Regions from separate parts of the Stutzerimonas sp. LR2 genome, predicted to be linked through region 2. Evidence: predicted binding sites of a transcription regulator. Region 2 holds the regulator's gene; each other region holds the start of a gene.
What was found. Region 2 encodes sigma-54, which starts transcription at its own class of promoters, with help from an activator protein. Its sites were predicted from a motif close to ANTGGCATNNANNTTGCTNT; they were not measured.

Region 1: a site for sigma-54 is predicted at 3,313-3,332, ahead of flgB (flagellar basal body rod protein FlgB). Genes of this name have one in related genera too.
Region 3: a site for sigma-54 is predicted at 4,690-4,709, ahead of glnA (glutamate--ammonia ligase). Genes of this name have one in related genera too.

What each region holds. Positions count from the first base shown of each region.
Region 1 is NZ_JBVTRR010000002.1:213,102-219,007, forward strand. It holds gene ACVRRC_RS07415 (flagella synthesis protein FlgN) at 1-84, opposite strand, end outside; gene flgM (flagellar biosynthesis anti-sigma factor FlgM) at 124-453, opposite strand; gene flgA (flagellar basal body P-ring formation chaperone FlgA) at 561-1,301, opposite strand; gene ACVRRC_RS07430 (chemotaxis protein CheV) at 1,388-2,320, shown strand; gene cheR (protein-glutamate O-methyltransferase CheR) at 2,310-3,179, shown strand; gene flgB (flagellar basal body rod protein FlgB) at 3,373-3,777, shown strand; gene flgC (flagellar basal body rod protein FlgC) at 3,789-4,232, shown strand; gene flgD (flagellar hook assembly protein FlgD) at 4,252-4,935, shown strand; gene ACVRRC_RS07455 (flagellar hook protein FlgE) at 4,966-5,906, shown strand, end outside.
Region 2 is NZ_JBVTRR010000005.1:113,330-119,235, forward strand. It holds gene lptC (LPS export ABC transporter periplasmic protein LptC) at 1-15, shown strand, start outside; gene lptA (lipopolysaccharide transport periplasmic protein LptA) at 2-547, shown strand; gene lptB (LPS export ABC transporter ATP-binding protein) at 547-1,272, shown strand; gene ACVRRC_RS18145 (RNA polymerase factor sigma-54) at 1,419-2,927, shown strand; gene hpf (ribosome hibernation-promoting factor, HPF/YfiA family) at 3,002-3,310, shown strand; gene ptsN (PTS IIA-like nitrogen regulatory protein PtsN) at 3,319-3,783, shown strand; gene rapZ (RNase adapter RapZ) at 3,799-4,656, shown strand; gene ACVRRC_RS18165 (HPr family phosphocarrier protein) at 4,671-4,943, shown strand; gene pmbA (metalloprotease PmbA) at 4,994-5,906, opposite strand, start outside.
Region 3 is NZ_JBVTRR010000001.1:311,961-317,866, forward strand. It holds gene ACVRRC_RS01455 (methyl-accepting chemotaxis protein) at 1-693, opposite strand, end outside; gene typA (translational GTPase TypA) at 1,020-2,840, opposite strand; gene thiI (tRNA uracil 4-sulfurtransferase ThiI) at 3,008-4,462, opposite strand; gene glnA (glutamate--ammonia ligase) at 4,803-5,906, shown strand, end outside.

The DNA.
Region 1 (5,906 bases), on a different contig from region 2:
AAACTCCTCATCGATAAGCTCAAGGAGTTGGTGTGCAATGCCGATATCTTCGGTTAGCTGCTCAAGCAGGGCTGTTTCGTGCATTTCGGTCTCTGGGCTTGCTCGCGTTAGTCGGGCTCAGGCTCAGCGTTGCGTCTCGAACGCCAGCAGCTTGGCTGCTACGCGCTGGTTGTCGACTTTATAAGAGCCGTCTGCAATCGCTGCTTTCAGTTTTTCTACGCGCTCTTGGTCTACAGCGGGTTGATCAGCCAATTTGTCGGCCGCTTGCTGCAGGCGTTGAGCTTCAGGGCTCAGTTGAACGGTGTCGCTGGCATTGCCGCTGACGGTGCTGGTTTTCGTTGCCTCGCTTGCCGGCCCTTGCTGCGGGTTGGCTGCGCGTTCGCTACCTTGCACACCGTTGCGCCCGCTGGGGGCATTCAGTGGGCTGTTAGGCCGATTGAAGTCGATGACCATGATGCAAACCTCGAAGGAATCAGGACGCTTGCCATGTGTTCGGCAACAGTGATGGAAACTTTAGCGTTTTTTTCCTGGGTACACATCGGAAAACTGTTGAATCCCGGTTACATCGCGACCTCCACCTGGCCGGGGCCGGTTACTCTGGCCTTGATCGTGCGGCCCGAACGCTGATTCTTGACAGGAATCTGCTTGCCCGGAGCGCCATCAGCCATTGCCTCGCCGGGCATGCGTACGCTGATCGAACCCGTCTTGGCGGTGATGACGACCTGATCCCCCTTGCGGACAACCTTGGCCATCTCCAGTTGATTGGGTGTGATCACCTGATCGGGTTGCACGGGGCGGGTAAGCTTGTTGCCCAGGGCCTCGTCCATTCGGGTCAGATAGCCTTGATTGAGCGCGGACACATCCCGCTCGGCGAGGCTGACATCCGCTTGGCTCAGCACGGTGTCGCGTAGAAGGGATCTGTTTGCGACGATCACCTCGCGATACAGGCGCACCTGCGCCGGTACGAAAACCGACCACGGGCTGCTGCCTTCGCAACTTACCCTTACCGTGACACGTCCAACGGGAGCGGTGGTTCCGCCAAGGCTGGCGGCGAGTGGTTGATCGCAAGGGTTGAGGCGCAGCCTAGGGTCCAATCGATTGACGCTGATCTCATGCCGGGCGGTGATTGCGCTGCGGATCAAATACTCGCCAACCGTGCGCTCAAGAAACTGCTCGGTCACGTCGATAAGCTGTTCAGGATGTGACATGGTTGACGCGTGGGCGAGTGAGCCCGTCGCGCAAAGTACTGGTAGCAGCGCAATCCGGCACAGCGCCAGATCGGCGCGTCGGAAAATGGTCATAAGGACGTTCATATCCCAACCAAAGCAAGGGGCGTGCCGCGTCTGAATCGTTCGGCCCCGTAATCTGCAAGCAGAGAGGAACTGGCATGGCCGGTGTATTGGATTCGGTTAACCAGCGTACCCAATTGGTGGGACAGAACCGTCTGGAGCTGTTGCTGTTTCGCCTCGATGGCGAGCAGCTCTATGGCATCAACGTTTTCAAGGTGCGGGAAGTGCTGCAGTGCCCGCGCCTGACGATCATGCCCAAGTGTGGTCGAGTGGTTCGTGGCGTGGCCAGCATCCGCGGTAGCACGCTGCCGATCCTGGATCTTTCGCTAGCGACCGGTAAGTCGGCGCTGATGAATCTTGAAAATTCGTTCGCAGTAATCACCGAATACAACAACAGGACGCTGGGTTTTCTGGTGAGTTCTGTCGAGCGGATCGTCAATCTGAACTGGGAGGCCATTCTGCCTCCTCCGCGCGGTGCTGGGCGCGATCATTACCTGACCGCTGTGACGCACATCGACAACAAGCTGGTGGAAATCATCGACGTCGAAAAGGTGCTGGCGGAAGTTGCGCCTACCTCGGAAGAGGTTTCGCCGGAAGTGGTGGACGACGATACTCGCGCCAAGGCGCTGTCGTGTCGCGTCCTGGTTGTGGATGACTCGTCGGTGGCGCGCAAGCAGATTACCCGCTGCCTGGAGAATATTGGTATCGAGGTCGTCAAGCTCAACGATGGCCGCGAGGCACTCAATTACCTGAAGCGGATGGCCGACGAGGGCAAGAATCCGGCGGAAGAGTTTCTGATGATGATTTCCGATATTGAAATGCCGGAAATGGATGGCTATACCCTGACTACCGAGGTGCGACACGATCCGCGCATGCATGCAATGCATATACTCCTGCATACTTCCCTTTCCGGTGTGTTCAACCAGAACATGGTGAAGCGAGCGGGGGCGGATGATTTCCTCGCCAAGTTCCAGCCTGATGATCTTGCTGCTCGGGTGGCCGAGCGGATCAGGCAGGCGGATGCAAACTGAGGCTAGCTCCTCTCATGATGGTGAGGCTTTATTGGTGTCAGTCGATCTGGATTTCGAGCAGTTCCGGGTATTTCTTGAAAAGACATGCGGCATCCTGCTGGGCAGCAACAAGCAGTATCTGGTATCCAGCCGCCTGAACAAGCTGATGGAACAGCAGGGCATCAAGACGCTTGGTGATCTGGTCAGAAAGATTCAGGCGCAGCCACGCAGCGGTTTGCGCGAAGCGGTTGTCGACGCGATGACGACCAACGAAACGCTGTGGTTCCGTGATACCTATCCGTTTGAGGTGCTGAAGAGCCGCGTGCTGCCAGAGATGCTCAAGGCCGGTTCCGGGCAGCGTCTGCGTATCTGGTCGGCAGCCTGCTCGTCCGGGCAGGAGCCTTATTCGCTGTCCATGGCGATCGACGAGTACGAGCGCAGCAATCCGAGTCAGCCAAAGACGGGCATTCAGATCGTCGCAACGGAGCTGTCCGGGGCAATGCTGGCAGCGTCCAAAGCGGCGGAGTACGACAGCCTGGCGATTGCCCGTGGGTTGTCCTCGGATCGCCTGCAGCGCTACTTCGATGTCAAGGCGCCGGGTCGGTGGGCGGTCAAGCCCGCCATCCGATCGCGAGTCGAGTTCAGGGTGCAGAACCTGCTGGATAGCTATGCGGCACTGGGCAAGTTCGACATCGTGTTCTGTCGCAACGTGCTGATCTATTTCTCCGCCGATGTGAAGAAGGACATCCTCAAGCGTATTCACGCGACGTTGCGACCAGGTGGCTATCTCTTCCTTGGCGCGTCCGAAGCGCTCAATGGTCTTCCCGAGCTGTACCAGATGATTCAGTGCAGCCCAGGCATCATCTACAAGGCCAAGTGAACCTCACTTGGCGGCAGAAAACCGTCATGCAAGGTGGCGGTCTGCGGCAATAAAGCGGTAATGGCTTGCCGCTTTTGACGCGACCGGCGATACCGCCAGGTTGGAAGTCCTTGAAAATCAGCGATTTGTGTTTGATGGCATGAGCTTTGCTGGAGTATGCGCAAGCAGACTTGTATCCGGCAGAGGGCCAGACATGAGCATCAGTTTCGACAAGGCACTTGGCATCCACGAAAAGGCGCTGGGCTTTCGCTCCCAGCGTGCAGAGGTGCTGGCCAACAACATCGCCAACGCCGATACCCCCAACTACAAGGCCCGCGATCTGGATTTCAGCAGCGTGCTCGCCGAGCAATCTGCTCGTAGCCAGGGCGGCTTCGGCGTCGCCCGGACCAGTGAAAGGCACATTGCCGCCGAGGGGCTGGAGATCGCTGATGCCTCGCTGCGCTTTCGCACGCCGGCGCATCCGTCTCTCGATCAGAACACCGTCGATCTGCAGATCGAGCAATCCAACTACGCGAAGAACGCTGTGGACTTCCAGGCGAGCTTCACCCTGCTCAATAGCAAGTTCAAAGGGCTGATGAGCGCCCTGCGCGGCGAATAAAGGAGTGTCTCATGTCTCTTAGCAGCGTTTTCAACATTGCCGGCAGCGGCATGAGTGCCCAGAGCACTCGGCTGAACACCATTTCCAGCAACATCGCCAACGCCGAGACCGTTTCGTCAAGCGTCGATCAGACCTACCGGGCGCGTCATCCGGTATTCGCCACGGTCTTCCAACAGGCCAACGGTCAGCCCGACCAGTCGCTGTTCGCCGGTCAGGACCAGGCCGGGGTTGGTGTTCAGGTGCTGGGTGTAGTCGAGGACCAGAGCGAGCTGCAGGCCCGCTACGAGCCCAATCATCCGGCTGCCGACGAGGCCGGTTACGTCTATTACCCGAACGTCAACGTGGTGGAAGAGATGGCCGACATGATCTCGGCCAGTCGTGCCTTCCAGACCAACGCCGAGCTGATGAACACGGCCAAGACCATGTTGCAGAAAGTGCTGACGCTGGGTCAGTGATAGTTACGAGAGCGCAATTATGAGCACTACGAACGGCGTCGGTGGAACCGGCTCGATACTGGATCAGTACCAGTTCGGCGAAAAGCGCGAGGCCAAGGGTAACGACCTCGGCAAGAACGAGTTTCTTGAGTTGCTGGTGGCCCAGTTGAACAACCAGAACCCGCTGGAGCCGCAGGAAAACGGCGAGTTCATCGGTCAGCTGGCGCAGTTCAGCACCGTGGAAGGCGTCGAGAAGCTCAACTCGAGCATGCAGACGATCCTGTCCGGCTACCAATCGTCCCAGGCGCTGCAGGCCTCGTCGCTGGTAGGGCGCAAGGTCATCGTGCCGACTGACAAGGCAGTTGTCGATACCAGCGAAACCTTCAAGGCGAGCCTGGTATTGCCGACCTCCAGCAGCAACGTCTTCGTGAATATCTACGACAGCACGGGTGCTTCGGTCGCGCGCGTGAACATGGGCCAGCAGCAAGCCGGCAACGTGTCCTTCATGTGGGATGGCAAAGATGCCAGTGGCAATGTCTTGCCGCCTGGTACCTATCGCTTCGAGGCGCAGGCTACCTATCAGGGCGAAACCAAAGGGCTTTACACCTTGCTGCCGGCGAACGTCGACAGCGTCACGCTTGGGCAGAACGGCGGGGAGCTGATGCTCAACCTTGCCGGTATCGGCAGCATCGGCCTCTCCCAGGTCCAGATCATCGGACAATAACCGCCGGCACCTCGGCAAAGGAGTAATTCCATGTCCTTCAATATCGGTCTGAGCGGCCTGCGTGCCGCGAGCAAGGACCTCAACGTCACTGGTAACAACATCGCCAACGCCGGCACCGTGGGCTTCAAGCAATCGCGCGCGGAGTTTTCCGACGTCTACGCGGCGTCCGTCCTCGGCACGGGCAAGAACCCGCAGGGCAGCGGCGTGCTGATGTCCAACATCTCTCAGCAGTTCAACCAGGGCAATATCAACTACACCCAGAACGCGCTGGACCTGGCCATCAACGGCAACGGCTTTTTCCAGGTTTCCAATAACGGTGCGGTGAGCTACACCCGCGCCGGTTACTTCGGTACGGATCGCGAAGGCTTTCTGGTCGACAACTTTGGCTACAAGCTGCAGGGTTTTCCGGTGGACAACAACGGCAACCTGCAAAATGGCGTCGTTGGCAACCTGCAGGTCCAGACGACCAACCAGGCGCCGAAAGCTACCAGCCAGATCAATACGGCCTTCAACCTGAACTCGACCCAGAAAGCCCCTGCGACCTGGCAGGCATCCTATGATGCCGAGTACCAGAGCTGGATCAGCAACCCGGCAAACGTTGCCGATGTCGCGGCACCGACCGCTGCCGAAAGGGCGCAGGCGGCGGCCTATGCTGCCACGCAGGCTAGTGGCACGTTCAACCCCGCCGATCCAACCACCTACAACAGCTCGACGTCGCTGAATATCTACGACTCCCAAGGCAATGCGCACGTCATGACGCAGTACTTCGTCAAGACCAGTGCCAATACCTGGGACATGAAGGTGCTGATCGACGGTCGCAACCCGGCCGATCCGGCGCAGGAGCCGCCGCAGCCATATGTGATGGGGCTGACTTTCGATGCGTCGGGAGCGCTTACATCCGTTGACAATGGCGGTTCGGCACTCTTCAGCGTTGCGCCGGATCTGAAGGTGACGCTGAACTCCGCGACCGG
Region 2 (5,906 bases):
CATGAGCTGCGTTAAGACTCTCCCCCTCCTGCTCGGTTTGAGCGCATTCTGGCTCGGCGCCAGTGCCTGGGCGCTTCCCGAGGATCGTGAACAGCCCATCCGCGTACAGGCTGACTCGGCCGAACTGGACGACCGACAGGGCGTGGCCGTGTACCGCGGCGATGTGGTGATCACCCAGGGCACCATGAAGATCACCGGCGACACCGTCACCATCACCCAGGACAGCAATGGCGATGTGGAAGTCTTCACCTCCATCGGCAAGCCGGCCTACTACGAGCAGAAGCCGGCCGTGGACAAGGAGATCGTCAAGGCCTACGGCCTGACCATCCAGTACTTTGCCGCCAACGAGCGCATCGTGCTGCTCGACCAGGCCAAGGTCGTCCAGGAAGGCAACACCTTCGAAGGCGAGAAGATCGTCTATGACACCCGCCGCCAGATCGTCAACGCCGGCCGCGCCACCAATACCGACGTCAGCACGCCGCGTCCGCGGGTCGACATGGTCATCCAACCACGCAAGCGCGAGCAGGCCGCGGAGCAGCCCCAGTAATGGCCGTCCTCAAAGCCCAGCATCTGGCCAAGAGCTACAAGAGCCGGCAGGTCGTTCGCGACGTCAGCCTGTCCATCGAGAGCGGGCAGATCGTCGGTCTGCTTGGCCCGAACGGCGCCGGCAAGACTACCTGCTTCTACATGATCGTCGGACTGGTGAATGCCGATCAGGGTCGCGTGCTGATCGACCAGAACGACGTGACCCACCTTCCGATGCATGGCCGGGCGCGTGCCGGCATCGGTTACCTGCCGCAGGAAGCCTCGATCTTCCGCAAGCTGTCGGTCGCCGACAACATCATGGCGATTCTCGAGACCCGCAAGGATCTGGACCGCGGTGGCCGCCAGCAGGCACTGGAAGGCCTGCTGCAGGAATTCCACATCAACCATATCCGTGACAGCCTCGGCATGAGCCTGTCCGGCGGCGAGCGCCGTCGCGTGGAAATCGCCCGCGCCCTGGCTACGGCGCCGAAGTTCATCCTGCTCGACGAACCCTTCGCCGGTGTCGACCCGATCTCGGTGGGCGACATCAAGCAGATCATCCACCACCTCAAGGCCAAGGGCATCGGGGTGCTGATCACCGACCACAACGTTCGGGAAACTCTGGACATCTGTGAGACGGCGTACATCGTCAACGACGGCCAGCTGATCGCCGAAGGCGATGCCCAGAGCATCCTCGCCAACCAGCTGGTCAAGGAAGTCTACCTGGGCCACGAATTCCGACTGTAAGAGCGGATTTTTTGCTCGGCTCGGCAAATCGGCTCTAGGCAAAGGCTTCGTCGGCAGGCATATAATTTGCTTTCATCGGCGCCCTGGGCGCCGCATGTCGGAACAGGCGCGGTTGCGCCGGCATACAAGGTTCGAAGTCCTCTGCCATGAAACCATCGCTAGTCCTGAAGATGGGCCAGCAGCTGACGATGACACCGCAGCTGCAACAGGCCATACGGCTCCTCCAGCTTTCCACCCTCGATCTGCAACAGGAGATCCAGGAAGCGCTGGATTCCAATCCCATGCTCGAGCGTGAAGAGGATGGCGACGACTTCGACGGCTCCGACCCCATGGCCGAGGCCGTCGATCGTTCGAGCGACGCTGGCAGCGAAAAGATCAGCACTCAGGAAAGCACCTATGAAGAGCCTTCGCACAGCGGCGAAGGCCTCGACGAGGCCGACTGGGGTGAGCGCATCCCCAGCGAGCTACCGGTCGACACCGCCTGGGAGGACATCTACCAGACCAGCGCCAGCAGCCTGCCGAGCAACGACGACGACGAATGGGACTTCACCAGCCGTACGTCCAGCGGTGTCAGCCTGCAGAGCCATCTGCTGTGGCAGCTCAACCTCGCCCCCATGAGCGACACCGACCGCCTGATCGCCACCACACTGATCGACTGCATCAACGATCAGGGCTATCTCGAGGAGTCTCTGCAGGAAATCGTGGACAGCTTCGACCCGGAGCTTGAAATCGAGCTCGACGAGGTCGAAGTCGTGCTGCGTCGCGTACAGCAGTTCGAACCTGCCGGTATCGGCGCACGAGATTTGCGCGAATGCCTGCTCCTGCAGCTGCGCCAGCTCCCTGACCGCACCCCTTGGCTCAGCGAAGCCCAGCGGCTGGTGAGTGACCATCTGGACCTGTTGGGTAGCCGCGACTACAGCCTGCTGATGCGCCGCATGAAGCTCAAGGAAGACGAGCTGCGCCAGGTCATCGAGCTCATCCAGAGCCTCAACCCGCGCCCGGGCTCGCAGATCGAGGCGAGCGAGCCGGAGTACGTGGTGCCGGACGTCATCGTACGCAAGCACAACGATCGCTGGTTGGTGGAGCTCAACCAGGACGCCATGCCCCGACTTCGCGTCAATGCCCAGTACGCCAGCTTCGTAAAGCGCGCCGATTCGAGTGCCGACAATACCTTCATGCGCAACCAGCTGCAGGAAGCGCGCTGGTTCATCAAGAGCCTGCTCAGTCGCAACGAAACACTGATGAAGGTCGCCACTCAGATCGTCGAGCACCAGCGTGCCTTCCTCGAACACGGCGACGAGGCGATGAAGCCGCTGGTGCTGCACGACATCGCCGAAGCCGTGGGGATGCACGAGTCGACGATTTCCCGCGTCACCACGCAGAAATACATGCATACGCCGCGTGGCATCTACGAACTCAAATACTTCTTCTCCAGCCACGTCAGCACGGCGGAAGGCGGCGAATGTTCGTCCACCGCGATCCGCGCGATCATCAAGAAGCTGGTCGCCGCGGAAAACCCGAAAAAGCCGTTGAGCGACAGCAAGATCGCTGGTTTACTGGAGGCGCAGGGCATCCAGGTGGCCCGCCGCACCGTTGCGAAATACCGCGAGTCGCTCGGTATCGCACCGTCCAGCGAGCGTAAACGATTGCTGTGATCGGCCACTGGTCGAACTGTCCCGGCGGCAGGCCTCAAGACCTGCTCTTCGCACAAGGCAAAGGAGATAGCAGTATGCAAGTCAACATCAGCGGTGTTCATCTGGAAGTTACCGATGCCCTGCGTGACTACATCGAGGAGAAATTCGACCGACTGGCCCGTCATTTCGACCGCATCATCAGCGTCCAAGTGGTCCTGCAGGTCGAGAAACTCAAGCAGAAAGCCGAAGCCACCCTGCACGTCGCCGGCCGCGAAGTGGTGGGCAATGCCGAACACGAAGACATGTACGCTGCCGTGGACCTGCTGGTCGACAAGCTCGACCGTCAGCTGATCAAGCACAAGGAGAAGCAGCTCGACCACACCCAGGGTGCCGTCACCCGCTGACGCTCATTATGATCCGACTCGAAAACATCCTGACCCCCGGACGTTCCCTGGTGAACGTCCCGGGCGGTAGCAAGAAGCGCGTCCTGGAGCAGATCGCCAAGGTGATCGCCCAGGACCTTTCCGACCTCGACTCCCAGACCATCTTCGAAAGCCTGATCGCCCGTGAAAAGCTGGGCTCGACCGGCTTCGGCAATGGCATCGCCATTCCGCACTGCCGCATGGTCGGCTGCAACGCCCCCGTGAGTGCCGTGCTGCGCCTGGAAACGCCGGTGGACTTCGACGCCATCGATGGCGCCCCGGTCGACCTGCTGTTCGTCCTGCTGGTCCCGGAAGCGGCCACCGACGAGCACCTCGAGCTGCTGCGCCAGATCGCCAGCATGCTCGACCGTGAAGAGGTACGCCAACGTCTGCGCGAGGCACCCAGCAACGACAGCCTGTACCAGGTCGTCGTGGATGTGCAGAACGGTGCCTAGCGCGATGGGGTACAGATGCGGCTGATCATCGTCAGTGGGCGTTCGGGCTCAGGCAAGAGCACCGCGCTGAACGTACTCGAAGACAACGGGTTCTACTGCATCGACAACCTGCCCGCTGGCCTGCTGCCCGAGCTTGCCGAGCGCGCCCTGCTGCACACCGAACTGCTGCACCCGCAGGTTGCCGTGTCGATCGATGCGCGCAACCTGCCCAGCCAGCTCAAGCGTTTTCCCGAACTGCTCGAAGAGGTTCGCGCCCGGCATATTCAGTGCGACGTGCTGTATCTGGATGCCGACGACGAAACCCTGCTCAAGCGCTTCTCCGAAACCCGTCGGCGCCACCCGCTGACCAACGAAAGCCGTTCGCTGGCCGAGGCGATTCGTGACGAGGAGCTGCTGCTGGCGGCAATCATCGATCATGCCGACCTGAAGATCGACACCACGCACCTGAACCTCTATCAGCTGCGCGACATGCTCAAGCTGCGGCTGCTCAACAAGCCTGAGCCAGGCACGGCCTTTCTCATCGAATCGTTCGGATTCAAGCGCGGCATGCCGGTCGATGCCGATCTGGTATTCGACGTGCGCTGCCTGCCCAACCCGTACTGGAAGGCCGAATTGCGCGACTTCTCCGGGCTCGATCAGCCGGTGATCGACTATCTGGCCGCCCAGTCCGATGTGGAGGAGATGTTTCAGGACATCCACGCTTACCTGAGCAAATGGCTGCCACGCTTCGCCGCCAGCAACCGCGCGTACGTCACCATCGCCATCGGCTGCACCGGAGGCCATCACCGCTCGGTGTACCTAGCCGAGCGACTCGGCCTGGCGCTCAAGGAGCCGCTGAAAAACTTGCAGGTCCGTCACCGGGATCTCGCCTAGGAATACGTAAACCCATGCCCGCCCGCGAAGTCACCATCATCAACAAGCTTGGCCTGCACGCGCGTGCGGCGGCCAAGTTCGTCGCCGTCGCCAACCGCTTTCCCTGCAAGATCCGGGTGGGCCGCTGTCCCGCCACGCTGGTCGACGGCAAGAGCATCATGGCCGTCATGATGCTGGCCGCCAGCAAGGGCACTACAGTGCATCTGCATGCCGATGGCGAGCAGGAAGAAGAAGCCCTCGACGCCCTCGTGGCGTTGATTGACGACTACTTTGAAGAAGGCGAATAGCCCTCCGCTCATTCGGGCGTGCTCGCAGCGAGCACGCCACAGCCTCCCGCTTACTTCCCGGCCACCATCATTCGCTCGATCAGCACCGAGCCGGTCCGCACGTTGCCTCGCGTCTCGATGTCGCAGCCAATCGCGACGATCTGGCGGAACATGTCGCGCAGATTGCCGGCGATGGTCACCTCCTGCACGGGGAACTGAATCTCGCCGTTCTCCACCCAGTAGCCGCCGGCGCCGCGTGAATAGTCACCGGTGACCAGATTCAGCCCCTGCCCCATCAGCTCGGTCACCAGCAGGCCGCGCCCCATGCGTCGCAGCAGGGCAGCCTGATCTTCCTCACCGTGGCTGACGAACAGGTTGTGCACGCCACCCGCGTTGGCAGTGCTCGGCATGCCCAGCTTGCGCCCGGAATAGGTCGAAAGCACATAGGAGATCAGGCGGCCGTTTTCCACGAAAGGCTTGGCGTAGGTCGCCAGGCCATCGCCATCATAGCTGGCGCTGCCAAGCGCACGCGGGATATGTGGGCGTTCGTCGAGGCTCAGCCATTCGGGGAACAGCGTCTGGCCCAGTGCGTCCTCCAGATAGGAGGCCTTGCGATACAGGTTGCCGCCGGAGATGGCGGCGATGAAATGGCTGAACAGCCCCGTCGCCAGCTCCGGCGCGAACAACACCGGCACCTCGCAAGTCGGGATCGGTCGCGCGCCCAGGCGCCGCACTGCACGCTCGGCTGCGCGCCGGCCGATGGTCTGTGGATCGATCAGCGCCTCGCCGATACGGTTGACGTCGTAGAAGTAGTCGCGCTGCATCTGGCCTTCGCTTTCGGCGATCATCACGCAGCTCAGGCTGTGCCGTGTGCTGCAATAACCGCCGATGAAGCCATTGCTGTTGCCGTAGGCACGGCAGCCCTGATGGGTGTTGAGACTGGTGCCGTCGGCGTTGCGGATGCGTGCATCGAAGTCGAACGCC
Region 3 (5,906 bases), on a different contig from region 2:
CACGCGGGCCACCTCGTCAGGCTCGGCGCCGAGGGTCGAGCGCAGCTTGCGGATGATCACGACGGCAATGGCCACCCCGAGCAGAACCGCCACGCCAGTCACCGCGACGATGAGCGCGAGGAAGCCGCTGGCGGTTTCCCGGACCACGGCCACGTCCTGATTGATGCTCGCTTCCTGGTGATCGATGAATGCATTGATCAGCCGCAGCCATTCGGTATAGGCCCCGGCGACATTGTCCAAGAGGAATTCGTGGGCACGCGCCGAATCCTCGCTGAAGCGCAGTTCGACCACCTGCTGGGTCAGCGCATTGGTCTTCGCCTCGATGGTCTCGATCTGCTGCATCAGCTGCTTTTCTACGGTATCGGCAGAGGGCTGCGCGAGCATCGTCTTCATCGGCGCCGCCGAGTCAGCATACAGCTGCGCCAGGCGCTCGATCTCCGCCACCTGCCCGCGAGCGAGCGCGGGATCAGCAGCACTGACGGCGTCGCGCACGGCAATCGCACGGTCGTGCACGCTGCCACGGAAGTTGATCGCATAGCGTTGTTTCAGCCCAGCCTGCGAGCTGATCTGACTCATGCTCCGGTCGATGACGTCGACTTTGAGCGCGCTGACCACGGCGACCGCCACCATCAACGCCAGAATCACGAAAAATCCCAGGCCCAGGCGCATGGAAACCGACATCTGCTTGTTCATCGAACACTCCCTTTGCGAGGCTGCTCGGCAGCCAATCGGTCAGTCATCGAGGACCCGGACACATTGCACCGAGCCAAAACTTGTACAACATCATGTCATTGTGACATTACTTGTACAAGTTTTATTGCCGCCTGGACGGGCGCGAACTGCTGGCGGTGAGCCCGGCTGATAGGGATCCGGCTAAGCGATGCTGCTGTAAAAGGGTTGTACAACTTTCAATGCAACGTCCTCACAGGTCCCGGCGCCGCTGCGCTGGCCGATGTGCGGCGTGCGTAGAAACGCAAAAAGGCGCCCGAAGGCGCCTTTTTGCAGTTTCGCAACGGGGATTACACCTTGCTGCGCTCGTAACGCTTGCGGTCGTTCTCGTTCAGCATCTTCTTGCGCAGACGGATCGATTTCGGCGTCACTTCCACCAGCTCGTCGTCGGCGATGAACTCCAGTGCCTGTTCGAGGGTGAACTTGATCGGCGGAACCAGGGCGATGACCTCGTCCTTGCCGGACGCGCGCATGTTGTCGAGCTTCTTGCCCTTGGTGGGGTTGATCACCAGGTCGTTGTCACGGCTGTTGATGCCGCACAGCTGGCCTTCGTAGATGTCCTGGCCGGGCTCGAGGAACAGCTTGCCGCGAGCCTGCAGGGTTTCCAGCGAGTAGGTCAGTGCGGTACCGGTGGCCATGGAGACCAGCACGCCGTTCTGGCGGTTGGTGACTTCGCCGGCCTTGATCGGGCCGTAGTGGCTGAAGGTCGAGGTCAGGATGCCGGTACCCGAGGTCAGGGTCAGGAAGTTGTTGCGGAAACCGATCAGGCCGCGCGCCGGGATGGTGTACTCCAGGCGGATGCGACCCTTGCCGTCGGGGATCATGTTGGTCAGATCGCCCTTGCGCAGGCCCATCTGTTCCATCACCGGCCCCTGATGCTGTTCCTCGATGTCGATGGTGACGTTCTCGTAGGGCTCCTGCTTCTCGCCGGCCTCGTTCTCGATGATCACCACTTCCGGGCGGCCGACGGCCAGCTCGAAGCCTTCGCGGCGCATGGTTTCGATCAGTACCGACAGGTGCAGCTCACCACGGCCGGAGACCTTGAACTTCTCCGGGCTGTCGCCCTGCTCGACACGCAGCGCCACGTTGTGCAGCAGTTCCTTGTCCAGACGGTCCTTGATGTTGCGGCTGGTGACGAACTTGCCTTCCTTGCCGGCGAAGGGCGAGTCGTTGACCTGGAAGGTCATGGATACGGTCGGCTGGTCGACGGTCAGCGGCGGCAGCGCCTCGACGGTGTTCTGGTCGCAGAGGGTGTCGGAGATGTACAGCTCGTCCATGCCGGATACGCAGACGATATCGCCGGCGGTGGCTTCCTGGACTTCCACGCGCTGCAGACCGGAGTGACCCATGATCTTCAGGATACGGCCGTTACGCTTCTTGCCGTCGGCGCCGATGGCGGTCACCGGGCTGTTGGCCTTGATGGTGCCGCGAGCGATGCGGCCGATACCGATCACACCGAGGAAGCTGTTGTAGTCCAGCTGGGAGATCTGCATCTGGAACGGGCCGTCGACGTCCACCTTGGGCGCCGGAACATGGTCGATGATGGCCTGGAACAGGGCATCCATGTTGTCGTCCATGTTCTCGTGGTCCATGCCGGCGATGCCGTTCAGGGCGCTGGCATAGACGATCGGGAAGTCCAGCTGCTCGTCGCTGGCGCCGAGGTTGTCGAACAGGTCGAAGATCTGGTCGATGACCCAGTCAGGACGCGCGCCCGGACGGTCGATCTTGTTGACCACGACGATCGGACGCAGGCCGGCCTTGAACGCCTTCTGGGTCACGAAGCGGGTCTGCGGCATGGGGCCGTCCTGGGCGTCGACCACCAGCAGTACGGAGTCCACCATGCTCATCACGCGCTCGACTTCACCGCCGAAGTCGGCGTGGCCGGGGGTGTCGACGATGTTGATGTTGTAGCCGTTCCACTTCAGTGCGGTGTTCTTGGCCAGGATGGTGATGCCGCGTTCCTTTTCCTGGTCGTTGGAGTCCATCACGCGCTCGTTTTCCGCTTCTTTGCGGTCCAGGGTGCCGGACAGGCGTAGCAGCTTGTCGACGAGGGTGGTCTTGCCATGGTCGACGTGGGCGATGATGGCGATGTTGCGAAGATTCTCGATCACTGATTCGTTTCTCTGTAGATGGCTTCGAGCTCGGGCTGGAAGCTGGGAATAGTCCGGACGACGTCAGGCTGTCCGATTGGTTACGACTGGGGCCTTGCGATCAGCAGCGGTCGGGAGGGCGGTGGCGAATGCTGCCACCCAATAGCCCCGGCTGTTTCACCGATGCGTCAGGCCGGACGATAGACGCGAACATTTACATGCCCCTCGCTCAGCAGATGGTGAGCATGCAGGCGGCTCATGACACCTTTGTCGCAATACAGCAGGTACTGGCGGTTTTCATCCAGTTCCTTGAAACGGTTGTTCAGCGCGTAGAACGGCAGGGTCTGAACTTCGATGCCGGACAGTTCGAGGGGTTCGTCCTCGGCGGCATCGGGGTGACGAATGTCGAGGATGACCTGGCCGGCCATTGCCTCGCTGACTTCCTCGACCTTGATGTCTTCGCCCAGTTCGTCGATCACCCGGTCGATCGGTACCTGACGGGCACTGGCCAGAGCGCGCTCGAGGATGGCCATGTCGAACTGCTTTTCCTCGTGCTCGACGCGATAGCGCTTGGCGCGGGTGGTGGGGTTCTTGGAGATCACGCCGCAGTACTCGGGCATGTTCTTGGCGAACTCGGCGGTGCCGATCTGGAAGGCGGTGTCGATGATGTCCTGCTTGTGGCTGGCGATCAGCGGGCGCAGCACCAGCATGTCGGTGGCCGAATCGATCACCGAGAGGTTCGGCAGGGTCTGGCTGGACACCTGGGAAATCGCCTCGCCTGTGACCAGCGCGTCGATATGCAGGCGCTCGGCGATTTCGGTCGAGGCACGCAGCATCATGCGTTTCAGGACCACGCCCATCTGACTGTTGTCGACCTTCTGCAGGATTTCGCCGACCACTTCCTCGAACGGCACGCTGATGAACAGCACGCGGTGCGAGCTGCCGTACTTCTTCCATAGATAGTGGGCCACTTCCATCACGCCCAGCTCATGGGCGCGGCCGCCGAGGTTGAAGAAGCAGAAGTGGGTCATCAGGCCGCGACGCATCATCTGGTAGGCGGCAACGGTGGAGTCGAAACCACCGGACATCAGCACCAGCGTCTGCTCCAGCGCACCCAGCGGGTAGCCGCCGATGCCATCGTGCTGCTCGTGTACGACGAACAGGCGCTGGTCGCGAATTTCCATGCGCACCTCGATCTCCGGTGCCTTCAGCGAGATGCCGGCGGCACCGCACTGCTGACGCAGCTGGCTGCCTACATGGCGCTCGACATCCATGGAGCTGAACGGGTGCTTGCCAGCGCGCTTGCAGCGCACGGCGAAGATCCTGCCCGGCAGGCGCTCGGCGTAATGCGCCTTGCACCTGGCGACGATGTCGTCGAGATCACCCAGCGGGTATTCGTGCACTTCCAGACAATGGGCGATGCCGGGCGTGCAGCGCAGGCGCTCGATCATCTCGCGCAGCGGCTTGGGCTCGCTGAGCGCGGTTTCCACCTCGATGTTGTCCCACACGCCTTCGACCCGCACCTCGGGGTCGAGCTCGCGCAGCACGGTGCGGATGTTCTTCGCCAACTGGCGAATGAAGCCCTTGCGCACCGGCGGGCTCTTGATGGTGATTTCGGGAAAAACCTTGACGATCAGCTTCATGGAAACAGCGCGGGTGCCGGTATGGCTGGAAAAGAGGGGCGCGGAGTATAGCGGAAACTGCTCAAGATTTAATCGCTTTCTTTGAGGCCGGGCGCCGCGCACCAAAACAATGCGCAGCCACGACCGCTCGCACCATTAACGCGCACGCTTTGACCATGACGACTAGCATTTAGCACGGCCAAACGCCGCGGCAGCGCTGTTGCGGGCCTGCAGTCCCAAGAAGGAGCACTGGCATGCAATTTGCTCTCTTGTGAGGCAGGTCGCCTTGGCGGAACATCGCCGCCCGGCTTCACCCTGATTCGGAAGCTCACTGTCACGCTTCCACCACTTGGAGAACACCATGTCGAAGTCGCTTCAACTGATCAAAGATTACGATGTGAAGTGGATTGATCTGCGCTTCACCGATACCAAAGGCAAGCAGCACCACGTCACCGTCCCGGCTCGTGATGCCCAGGATGAAGACTTCTTCGAGCACGGCAAGATGTTCGACGGTTCGTCCATCCATGGCTGGAAAGGCATCGAAGCCTCCGACATGATCCTGATGCCGGTCGACGAGACCGCGGTACTCGATCCGTTCACCGAAGAGCCGACCCTGATCCTGGTCTGCGACATCGTCGAGCCGAGCACCATGCAGGGCTACGACCGCGACCCGCGCTCCATCGCCAAGCGCGCCGAGGAATTCCTCAAGACCACCGGTATCGGTGACACCGTTTTCGTTGGCCCGGAGCCGGAGTTCTTCATCTTCGACCAGGTCAAGTTCAAGTCGGACATCTCCGGCTCGATGTTCAAGATCTACTCCGAGCAGGGCTCCTGGATGACCGACCAGGACGTCGAAGGCGGCAACAAGGGCCATCGCCCGGCCGTCAAGGGCGGTTATTTCCCGGTTCCGCCGTGCGACCACGACCACGAAATCCGTACCGCCATGTGCAACGCCATGGAAGAGATGGGCCTGGTCGTCGAAGTGCACCACCACGAAGTGGCCACTGCCGGTCAGAACGAAATCGGCGTGAAGTTCAACACCCTGGTCGCCAAGGCTGACGAAGTTCAGACCCTGAAGTACTGCGTGCACAACGTCGCCGACGCCTACGGCAAGACCGCCACCTTCATGCCGAAGCCGCTGTACGGCGACAACGGCTCGGGCATGCACGTACACATGTCGATCTCCAAGGACGGCAAGAACACCTTCGCTGGCGAAGGCTATGCCGGCCTGTCCGAGACCGCTCTGTACTTCATCGGCGGCATCATCAAGCACGGCAAGGCGCTGAACGGCTTCACCAACCCGTCGACCAACTCCTACAAGCGTCTGGTCCCGGGCTTCGAAGCACCGGTCATGCTGGCCTACTCGGCGCGCAACCGCTCGGCCTCGATCCGTATTCCGTACGTTTCCAGCCCGAAAGCCCGTCGTATCGAAGCGCGCTTCCCGGACCCGGCTGCCAACCCGTAC